DNA from 2 places in the Pseudomonas imrae genome. Region 2 is predicted to be linked to the other one. Evidence: riboswitches for the same ligand, from Rfam matches in the RefSeq annotation. Region 2 holds a riboswitch; the other holds the start of a gene.
The links. A riboswitch is a leader RNA that binds a small molecule or an ion and turns the genes downstream of it on or off. The one in region 2 is predicted to bind cobalamin.

Region 1: another riboswitch for cobalamin. It lies ahead of cobO (cob(I)yrinic acid a,c-diamide adenosyltransferase); the one in region 2 lies ahead of cobW (cobalamin biosynthesis protein CobW).

Annotation. Positions count from the first base shown of each region.
Region 1 is NZ_CP110853.2:3,830,297-3,834,707, reverse strand. Features, by position in the region: gene OQ460_RS17335 (C40 family peptidase) at 1-532, shown strand, start outside; gene OQ460_RS17330 (PQQ-dependent sugar dehydrogenase) at 620-1,933, opposite strand; cobalamin riboswitch at 2,032-2,281, shown strand; gene cobO (cob(I)yrinic acid a,c-diamide adenosyltransferase) at 2,359-2,970, shown strand; gene OQ460_RS17320 (cobyrinate a,c-diamide synthase) at 2,967-4,277, shown strand; gene bluB (5,6-dimethylbenzimidazole synthase) at 4,282-4,411, shown strand, end outside.
Region 2 is NZ_CP110853.2:2,424,887-2,429,297, forward strand. Features, by position in the region: gene cobM (precorrin-4 C(11)-methyltransferase) at 1-534, opposite strand, end outside; gene OQ460_RS10860 (cobalamin biosynthesis protein) at 615-1,028, opposite strand; gene OQ460_RS10865 (CbtA family protein) at 1,025-1,726, opposite strand; gene OQ460_RS10870 (CbtB domain-containing protein) at 1,738-1,926, opposite strand; cobalamin riboswitch at 2,022-2,247, opposite strand; cobalamin riboswitch at 2,290-2,492, shown strand; gene cobW (cobalamin biosynthesis protein CobW) at 2,595-3,656, shown strand; gene cobN (cobaltochelatase subunit CobN) at 3,660-4,411, shown strand, end outside.

The DNA of each region.
Region 1 (4,411 bases), 1.4 Mb from region 2:
CTCGGCCCGCCTAATTCTTCTCGTTTGCGCCGCGCTGCTCAGCGCCTGTGCAAGTCGCCCGCAACTTGCGCCTGTGGCCGTCAAGCCAAAGCCGGTATTCAACTATTCCACCCAGAGCTTCTCGCCAGTGGCCGAAGACGTGTTGTTTCGCGCCCTGGGTTTGGTAGGAACGCCTTATCGCTGGGGCGGCAATACGCCTGATTCGGGTTTTGATTGCAGTGGCCTGATTGGTTTTGTCTACCGCGATGCCGCTGGTATTTCCCTGCCGCGAACTACTCGTGAACTGATTGTGATGCGTGCGCAGAACGTCAGTGAGGACGCCTTGCAAACCGGAGATCTGCTGTTCTTCGCCACCGGTGGTGGTTCGCAGGTCAGCCATGCCGGGATTTACGTCGGCGAAGGGCGTTTTGTCCACGCACCGCAAACGGGTGGCACGGTGAAGCTCGATACCCTGTCCAAGACCTATTGGCAGAATGCTTACTTGAGCGCCAAGCGCGTGTTGCCGGCCGAACACCTGGCGAGGAATCCTTGAAGGCAGCTGTAAGTATCAAGCGGCAAGCTGCAAGTAGTTTTGTCGTTCCGCCTGCAGCTCGCCGCTAAAATCTCGCAACGCCCCCTTCTACTGAACGGCTGATACCCGCCAAACCTTATTGCCTACGTCGTCGGCTACCAGCAAGGCCCCTTGTCGGTCGATCACCACGCCTACCGGTCGGCCCATGGCTTTTTCGTCACTATTGAGGAAACCGGTCAGCACATCCACTGGTTGTCCTTTCGGCATGCCTCCTTCAAACGGTACAAAAACTACCTTGTAGCCGCTATGGGGTTTGCGGTTCCACGAGCCGTGCTGACCGACAAACGCACCGTTGCTCAAACGCGCCGGCAGCGTGGTGCCCTCGGCGAATGTCAGGCCCAGTGAAGCTGTATGCGGTCCCATGGCGTAATCCGGGGCGATAGCCTTGGCTACTAGATCCGGATCCTGCGGTTCTACGCGCACATCCACATGCTGGCCGTAATAACTGAAGGGCCAGCCATAGAAGCCGCCATCCTTGACTGACGTAATGTAGTCCGGCACCAGGTCGCTGCCGATTTCGTCGCGCTCGTTGACTGCCGTCCATAGCTTGCCGCTTTGTGGCTCCCATGCCATGCCGTTGGGGTTGCGCAGGCCGGATGCGAAGATCCGGTGTTTACCGCTGGCCCGATCCACTTCCCAAATCGCTGCACGACCTTGTTCTGCTTTCAGGCCGTTTTCCCCGACGTTGCTGTTGGAGCCGACGCTGACGTACAACTTGCTGCCGTCTTTGCTGGCAATCACGTTTTTCGTCCAGTGATGGTTCAAGGGGCCACCCGGCAGATCGACGACCTTGGTTTCAGGTGCGGTGATGGAGGTTTCGCCTGGCTGGTAAGGAAAGCGCAGCAGCTTATCCGAGTCGGCGATGTACAGATCATTACCCACCAGGGTCATGCCGAATGGTGAGTTGAGGTTTTCCAGGAATACCGTACGGGTTTCCGCCACGCCGTCATGGTCGGCATCGCGCAACAGTGTGATGCGGTTCGGGCTGGGTACCCCGGCACCGGCGCGGCCCATGACTTTCTCCATGACCCAGCCACGGATGCCTTTGGAATCGTCCGGTTTGGGCGGGGCGTTGGTTTCTGCTACCAGCACGTCGCCATTGGGCAGCACGTATAGCCAGCGAGGGTGATCCAGGCCTTCGGCAAATGCCGCGACCTGGGTGCCGGGTGCGGCTGTCGGCTTGATACCGTCGGGCCAGCCAATTGCGGGGGCGATGTTGACGGTAGGAATCAGGGTTTTATTCGGTTCTGGCAGTTTGGGCGACGGCCCGGTGCCGTCGGACACTTGCAAGGTTGAGCTTTCACCACAGGCGGCAAGGGCGCCTGCCGCCATGACCAGCAGGGCGATTCGGGTCTTGTGCATGGTTTTCTCCTCATATGTGTAGTCATAGAGGCTCGAGGCAGCGGGATGGTTCAAGTGCATGGCCGGCTTTAATTGACGCTCCATCCCCAACCCACTAACCTTCGCCGCTTGTTTCAGGTGCTCTGTGGCGATCAAGTCGACAGAGTGAAACAGGGAAGCCGGTGAGTGAGCGCACTTGTACACAGTGCAGCCACAATCCCGGCGCTGCCCCCGCAACGGTAAATGAGTCAAGACGCTGCTTATGCCACTGTATCGCGTGCGATACGGGAAGGCGCATCGTCGGACAGTGCTCCTCGACGAACACGCCACTCATGAGCCCGGAGACCGGCCTGATTCATCCAACAGCATCACGGTGGGCGATGCTTGGCTTCACCTGTGTCTTTTTCCTGCCTGCCGTTTTTGCCCAGCCCCAACGGAGAGCTGCCATGACTGAATCCCCTGATCGTGACGAACGCCATCTGGCGCGCATGCTGCGCAAAAAAGCGCTGATCGACGAACGTATTGCCAACTCCCCCAACGAGTGCGGATTGCTGCTGGTGCTGACTGGCAATGGCAAAGGCAAGAGTAGCTCGGCGTTTGGCATGCTGGCGCGTGCCATGGGGCACGGCATGCAGTGCGGTGTGGTGCAGTTCATCAAGGGCCGCAACAGCACCGGTGAAGAGTTGTTCTTCCGCCGCTTTCCCGAGCAGGTGCGTTTCCACGTGATGGGCGAAGGCTTTACCTGGGAAACCCAGGACCGCCAGCGAGATATCGCCGCCGCCGAAGCTGCCTGGCAGGTGTCCCGGGAAATGTTGCAGGACCCCAGCGTTGGCCTGGTCGTACTGGATGAGCTGAATATTGCCCTCAAGCACGGCTACCTCGACCTGGATCAAGTACTCAGCGACCTACAAGCCCGCCCGCCGATGCAACACGTGCTGGTTACCGGCCGTGGTGCCAAGCCGCAGCTGATTGAACTGGCCGACACGGTCACTGAAATGGGCATGCTCAAGCATGCGTTCCAGGCCGGGATCAAGGCACAGAAGGGCATCGAACTTTGAATCAGCCGCGACATTGTCCGGCGGTGCTGATCGCTGCGCCGGCCTCCGGCCAGGGCAAGACCACCGTCACGGCCGCCCTGGCCCGCTTGCACCGTAACCTGGGGCGCAAGGTCCGGGTGTTCAAGTGCGGCCCGGACTTTCTCGACCCCATGATCCATGAGCGCGCCAGTGGGGCGCCGGTGTATCAATTGGATATGTGGATGGTGGGTGAGCAGGAGAGTCGCCGCCTGTTGTGGGAAGCAGCGGGGGAGGCTGACCTGATCCTCATTGAAGGTGTCATGGGGCTGTTTGACGGCACGCCGTCCAGTGCTGATCTGGCGCGGCATTTTGGTGTGCCTGTACTGGCGGTGATCGACGGTACTGCCATGGCCCAGACCTTTGGCGCCCTGGCGCTGGGGCTGGCACGTTATCAACCGGACCTGCCTTTCGCCGGCGTATTGGCCAACCGGGTGGGCACCCTGCGTCATGCGCAATTGCTGGAAGGCAGCCTGACAGAAGGTTTGCGTTGGTACGGTGCGCTGTCCCGCGAGACGGGCATCGAACTGCCCAGTCGTCACCTGGGCCTGGTGCAAGCCAGCGAGTTGAATGACCTGGACCTGCGCCTGGATGCGGCTGCCACGGCTTTGGGCGGCAGTTGCGAGGTCGCGCTGCCACCGCCGGTGGAGTTTGCCGCACCCGAGGTGACCACGGCCGAGCCGTTGCTGGCCGGCGTGCGGATTGCCGTGGCGCGTGACGAAGCGTTCGCCTTTACCTATGGCGCCAGCCTTGACCTGCTGCGTGCCATGGGGGCCGAGCTGGTTTTCTTCTCGCCGATCCATGATTGCCGCCTGCCAGAAGCCGACAGCCTTTATCTGCCCGGCGGCTATCCGGAACTGCATCACCAGGCCTTGTCGGAAAATACCTCGATGCTCGCCGCGATCCGCAGCCATCACACCGCTGGCAAGCCGCTGTTGGCCGAGTGTGGTGGGATGCTCTATTTACTCGACTCGCTGACTGACGTCGACGGCAATCGCGCCGGGCTGCTGGGCCTGCTTCCTGGTGATGCGGTGATGCAAAAGCGCCTGGCCGCCCTGGCCTTGCAAATTGTCGAACTGCCGGAAGGCGTGCTTCGCGGGCATACCTATCATCACTCACTGACCAGTACCGAGTTCCAGCCGATTGCACGAGGCCTGAGCCCGAATGGCGGGCGTGGCGCCGAGGCGGTGTATCGCGATGGACGGATGACGGCCTCGTATGTGCATTTTTACTTCCCGTCCAACCCGCAAGCGGTTGCGGCGCTGTTCGCGCCTGATCCCGGGGTTGCCTGACGCCATGACTGACAATGCCTTCCCGCCAGCCGATCGCGAGGCTGTGTACCGTGCCATTGCCGAGCGCCGCGATATGCGCCACTTCAGCGGTGGCAGTATCGCGCCTGAGTTGTTGCATCGCCTGTTGCAAGCGG
Region 2 (4,411 bases):
GTGCGGCAACAACTCGGCGACGATCTTCTCCAGATGGTTGACTCCCAGATGAATCGCCATGGTCGTGCCATGGCGCGCCAGGCTGTCGAAGTCTTCACCGGCGGGCATTGTGGTTTTATCGGCATACCGGGTCAGAATCACGCTTTGAGCGATATCCGGCAAAGTCAGCTCGCTTTCCAGCAAGGCCGCGCAGGCAGCTACCGCGGTGACTCCCGGAATGATCTGGAAGGGAATCCCCAACTCGCGCAAGTGACGGATCTGCTCGCCAATAGCGCCATACAAGCTTGGGTCGCCGGAATGCACTCGCGCCACATCGTGGCCTTTTTCATGCGCGCTTTTGATCAATTCAATGATCTGTTCCAGGTGCAGCTCGGCGCTGTTGATCACCTGCGCCGCCTGATGCCCCTCCAGTACAGCGGCAGGTACCAGGGAACCGGCGTAGATGATTACCGGGCAACTGCGGATCAGTCGTTGGCCTTTGACGGTAATCAGTTCGGGGTCGCCGGGGCCCGCACCAATGAAGAAGACGGTCATGGATGGATTCCTGTGGAAAAGCGCGCGAGCAAGGTCGCAGATGAAGATTGCTCATGATCAAGGAAGGGATTATCGGGCGTTCAGCTGGCACACGCCAAGGCAAAGGTTGCCTGTGAGTTTTTTTGCCGGGTGATCAGCAGCCGAGCAGGGCTCTGGGACAAGTGTTCGGCCAGGGCCAGGGCAGCACTTTCTGCGACCCCGTAGCAGCCGGTATGGGCAAATGCGAGTGCCGACCGGTGGCTCAAGCGGGGTTCGTAAGCGGCCAGTTGTTCGGCGCTGAAGAACTGCAAGGGCAGTTGCAGAGCGTTGGCCAGTGCAAGCAGCCCCGGCTCATTACGCTTGTGATCGATGCTGGCAAGCGCGGTGATACGCCAGGGATCTATACCCCCGGCAACCAAGGCTGCGTGAAACAGTGCGAGCATCGTGTCGGCCGCGCAGTCGCGTTGGCAACCCAGGCCGACCACCAGGGTCGGCACCGTGTTGTCCGTTGTCATACCGAATACTGGTCGTCGCGGTTGCGTCGAAACAGCCAGGCGCTGATCAGCCCCAGGGCCAGCCAGAACACCACGTTGGTCAGCTGCGATGCGATCTTGAACTGGGTCTCCAGGGCTTCGGGAGCCAGCATCGAATGCACCAGTGGTTGCGGTGCACCAATTACATGGGGGACTGCCAGAATCGCCACACCAAGGAGTTTCAGCAGCCAATTGCGACCAAACACGATCAGCGCGATACCGGCGGCAGTAGACGCCGCAGTGCTGATCCACCAGATTTGCCGTTGCGCCAGGTCCGCAGCAGCCGTGCCGGGCAACTCTGGCGGCAGGCCCAGGGTCGGTGCCAACACAAACGTGGCGTAGCCGGCCAGGCCCCAGAGCAGGCCCTGGGCCGTACGGGTCGGCGCGCGCAGGGTGTAGAGGCCGGCGAGCATCAGTGCAAAGCCCACGGCGACCACCAGATTGCCGCCGGTGGTGGACAGCACGCGTTGCCAGCCGTCTTCCGGGGCCCAGGCTTCGGCGTCGTGGCTGTGGGCGCCAGCGTCTGCGGCGTGCTCATGCATCTCGGTGGTGGCCGGGGCGCTCTCGAAGGATTCCGCCTGGATTATCAGCGGGGCGACCCACAAGCTTTGTAGCAAAGTCAGCAACAACGCGGCCAGCAGGCCGGTAAAACCGGCAGTTTGAGCGATTCGCTTAATCATGTCGGCAGGTCTCAATGGCACGGGAAGGCAGCGCTGTGGCGCGTATCGTGGGCAGCGTTATGAACGGCCTCGATATGGGAGAACCCGGCGAAGTACACCAGGCACACACCGAGGATCGACGCACCAATGGCGGCGCTCAGGCGTTGGCTCAAGGTGGTGCTGCTGCTGGCGGTGTGCGAGGTGCTGCTGGTGATCGACATGGCGCGTCCCTTTCGAGTGACAGGGTGAAACGAGCGCATGCAAACCCCGCGAGCAGGGCACGCAGGGTTCAGAACAGCGCCCGCCCACCGCGGGTTTGTTATTGGAATGATCGGGCCGGTCTCCGGGCTTGCGAGGGGGCTCTTGAAAGAGTTATCCCGACAAGCGTCACCTTCCCATGCCGCTGGCACAGTGGATCTGACGCTTCACTCGCTTACCGTTGCGGGGGCAGCACCGGACTGGTCGCGGGCTTTGAAAAAAGCCCAGGATTTACCGGTTTCCCGTTTCACCCTGTGAAGGGCACCCGAAACAAGATGTGTAGGAGAGCATGGTCCAGTGACGGTAGTCAAATTGACCGAGCCCCTGTAGCCTTGCACCTTCGAGGTTCTTCGGCCCAGGTCGAAGCTAAGAAGGGAACGCGGTCAATGCCGCGGCTGCCCCCGCAACTGTAAAGGGTTTTTCTGACTGCCACGCCACTGCCAAAAAACGGCGGGAAGGCGCAGTCAGCGCCGGTTCAAAGGCCGGCAAGCCCCAAGCCAGGAGACCTGCCTCGCAACTGATTTTCCATTTCAACCGGGCGGGGTGATCCGGTGACGAAATCTGCCCTTGCGCCGCGCCGCAGGGCCAGTCGTCCCGTACGCCCGCCCTTAAGGGCATTTAAGGGCATTCGATGAAAACACTGGCCAAACTCCCCGTTACCATCGTCACCGGTTTCCTCGGTTCGGGCAAAACCACCTTGCTGCGCCACATGCTGGATAATGCGCAAGGCCGCCGCATCGCGGTCATCGTCAATGAATTCGGCGAACTGGGCATCGACGGCGAAATCCTCAAGCAGTGCTCCATCGGCTGTACCGAAGAGGAGGCCAGCGGTCGGGTCTACGAGTTGGCCAATGGCTGCCTGTGTTGCACCGTCCAGGAAGAGTTCTTTCCGGTCATGCGTGAATTGGTGGCACGACGTGGCGACCTCGACCATATCCTGATCGAAACCTCGGGCCTGGCCCTGCCAAAACCTCTGGTCCAGGCTTTCCAATGGCCTGAGATTCGCAGCGCCTGCACGGTTGACGCGGTGATCACCGTGGTTGACAGCCCGGCAGTCGCCGCTGGCACTTTTGCGGCGTTCCCGGATCAGGTCGATGCCCAGCGCAAGCTGGACCCGAACCTGGACCATGAGTCGCCACTGCACGAGTTGTTTGCCGACCAATTGGCCAGCGCAGATCTGGTGATTCTCAACAAAACCGATTTGATCAGCCCCGAGGACCTGGCCCAGGTGCGCCTGGAAGTGGCGCAAGAGCTGCCGCCAGCGGTAAAAGTCATCGAAGCCAGTAGCGGTCGGCTGCCCCTGGATGTCTTGATCGGCCTTGGCGCCGGTTCTGAAGAACATATCGACGCCCGCCACAGCCATCACGATAGTCATCACGAAGGTGAAGAAGATCATGATCACGACGCCTTCGACTCGATTTCCATCGACTTGCCCCAGGCCGACGAAGCCTTGCTGCTCGATGCCCTGACGCAATTGGTGGTGCAACACGGCATCCTGCGTGTCAAAGGTTTCGCCGCGATCCCCGGCAAACCGATGCGCCTGCTGATCCAGGGGGTTGGCACGCGTTTCGACAAGCATTTCGACCGCGCCTGGAGTGCCGATGAAGCGCGTATCACGCGCCTGGTGCTGATCGGTCAGGAGCTGGATGCTGCGGGTCTCGAAGCGCAACTGCGCGCTGCCCTAAGCGTCTGACCCATGCACCTGCTCAGGACCCAGCCCGGCGGCTTCGTTGCCGATGACAACATCGCCGACCTTGGGCAAACCCCTGCCGACCTGGTGATCCTGTGCAGCGGCGACTCGAGCCTGGCGCTGCTGGCCGAAGCCGCACGGCAGTTGCCCGAGGACTACCCGAGCCTGCGCCTGGCCAACCCGATGCAGGTGCAGAACCATGCCTCCGTTGACCTGTATTTCGATGAGGTGCTGCGGCACGCCAAGGTGATCCTGATTTCGTTGCATGGCGGCATCGGCTATTGGCGCTATGGCATTCAGCGCTTGGCAGAGTTGGCAGAGCAGGGCGTGCAACTGATTCTGGTGCCCGGAGATGATCGGCCCGACCCGGAACTCAGCAGCCTGAGTACCGTCGGCATTGAGACCCGTGATCGCTTGTGGCAGTTCTTGCGCCAGGGTGGCCTGGGTAACGCGTTGAATTTCTACAATTGCCTGGCAACTGGCCAATTGGGTCGCGATTATCCCTGGAGCGAGCCGCAATCCCTGCCGCGAACGGCGATTTATCATCCGCACACAGCCCATGCCGAACTCACCGATTGGCAAGCAGTCTGGCAACCTGGCCGGCCAGTCGCTGCGGTGCTGTTCTACCGCTCGCATTTGCAGGCAGCCAATACCGGTTTTATCGATGTGTTTTGCCAGCGCCTGCAGGCTGCGGGGCTTAATCCATTGCCAATCGCCGTGGCCAGCCTGAAAGAGCCCGGCTGCCTTGCAGTGGTGGA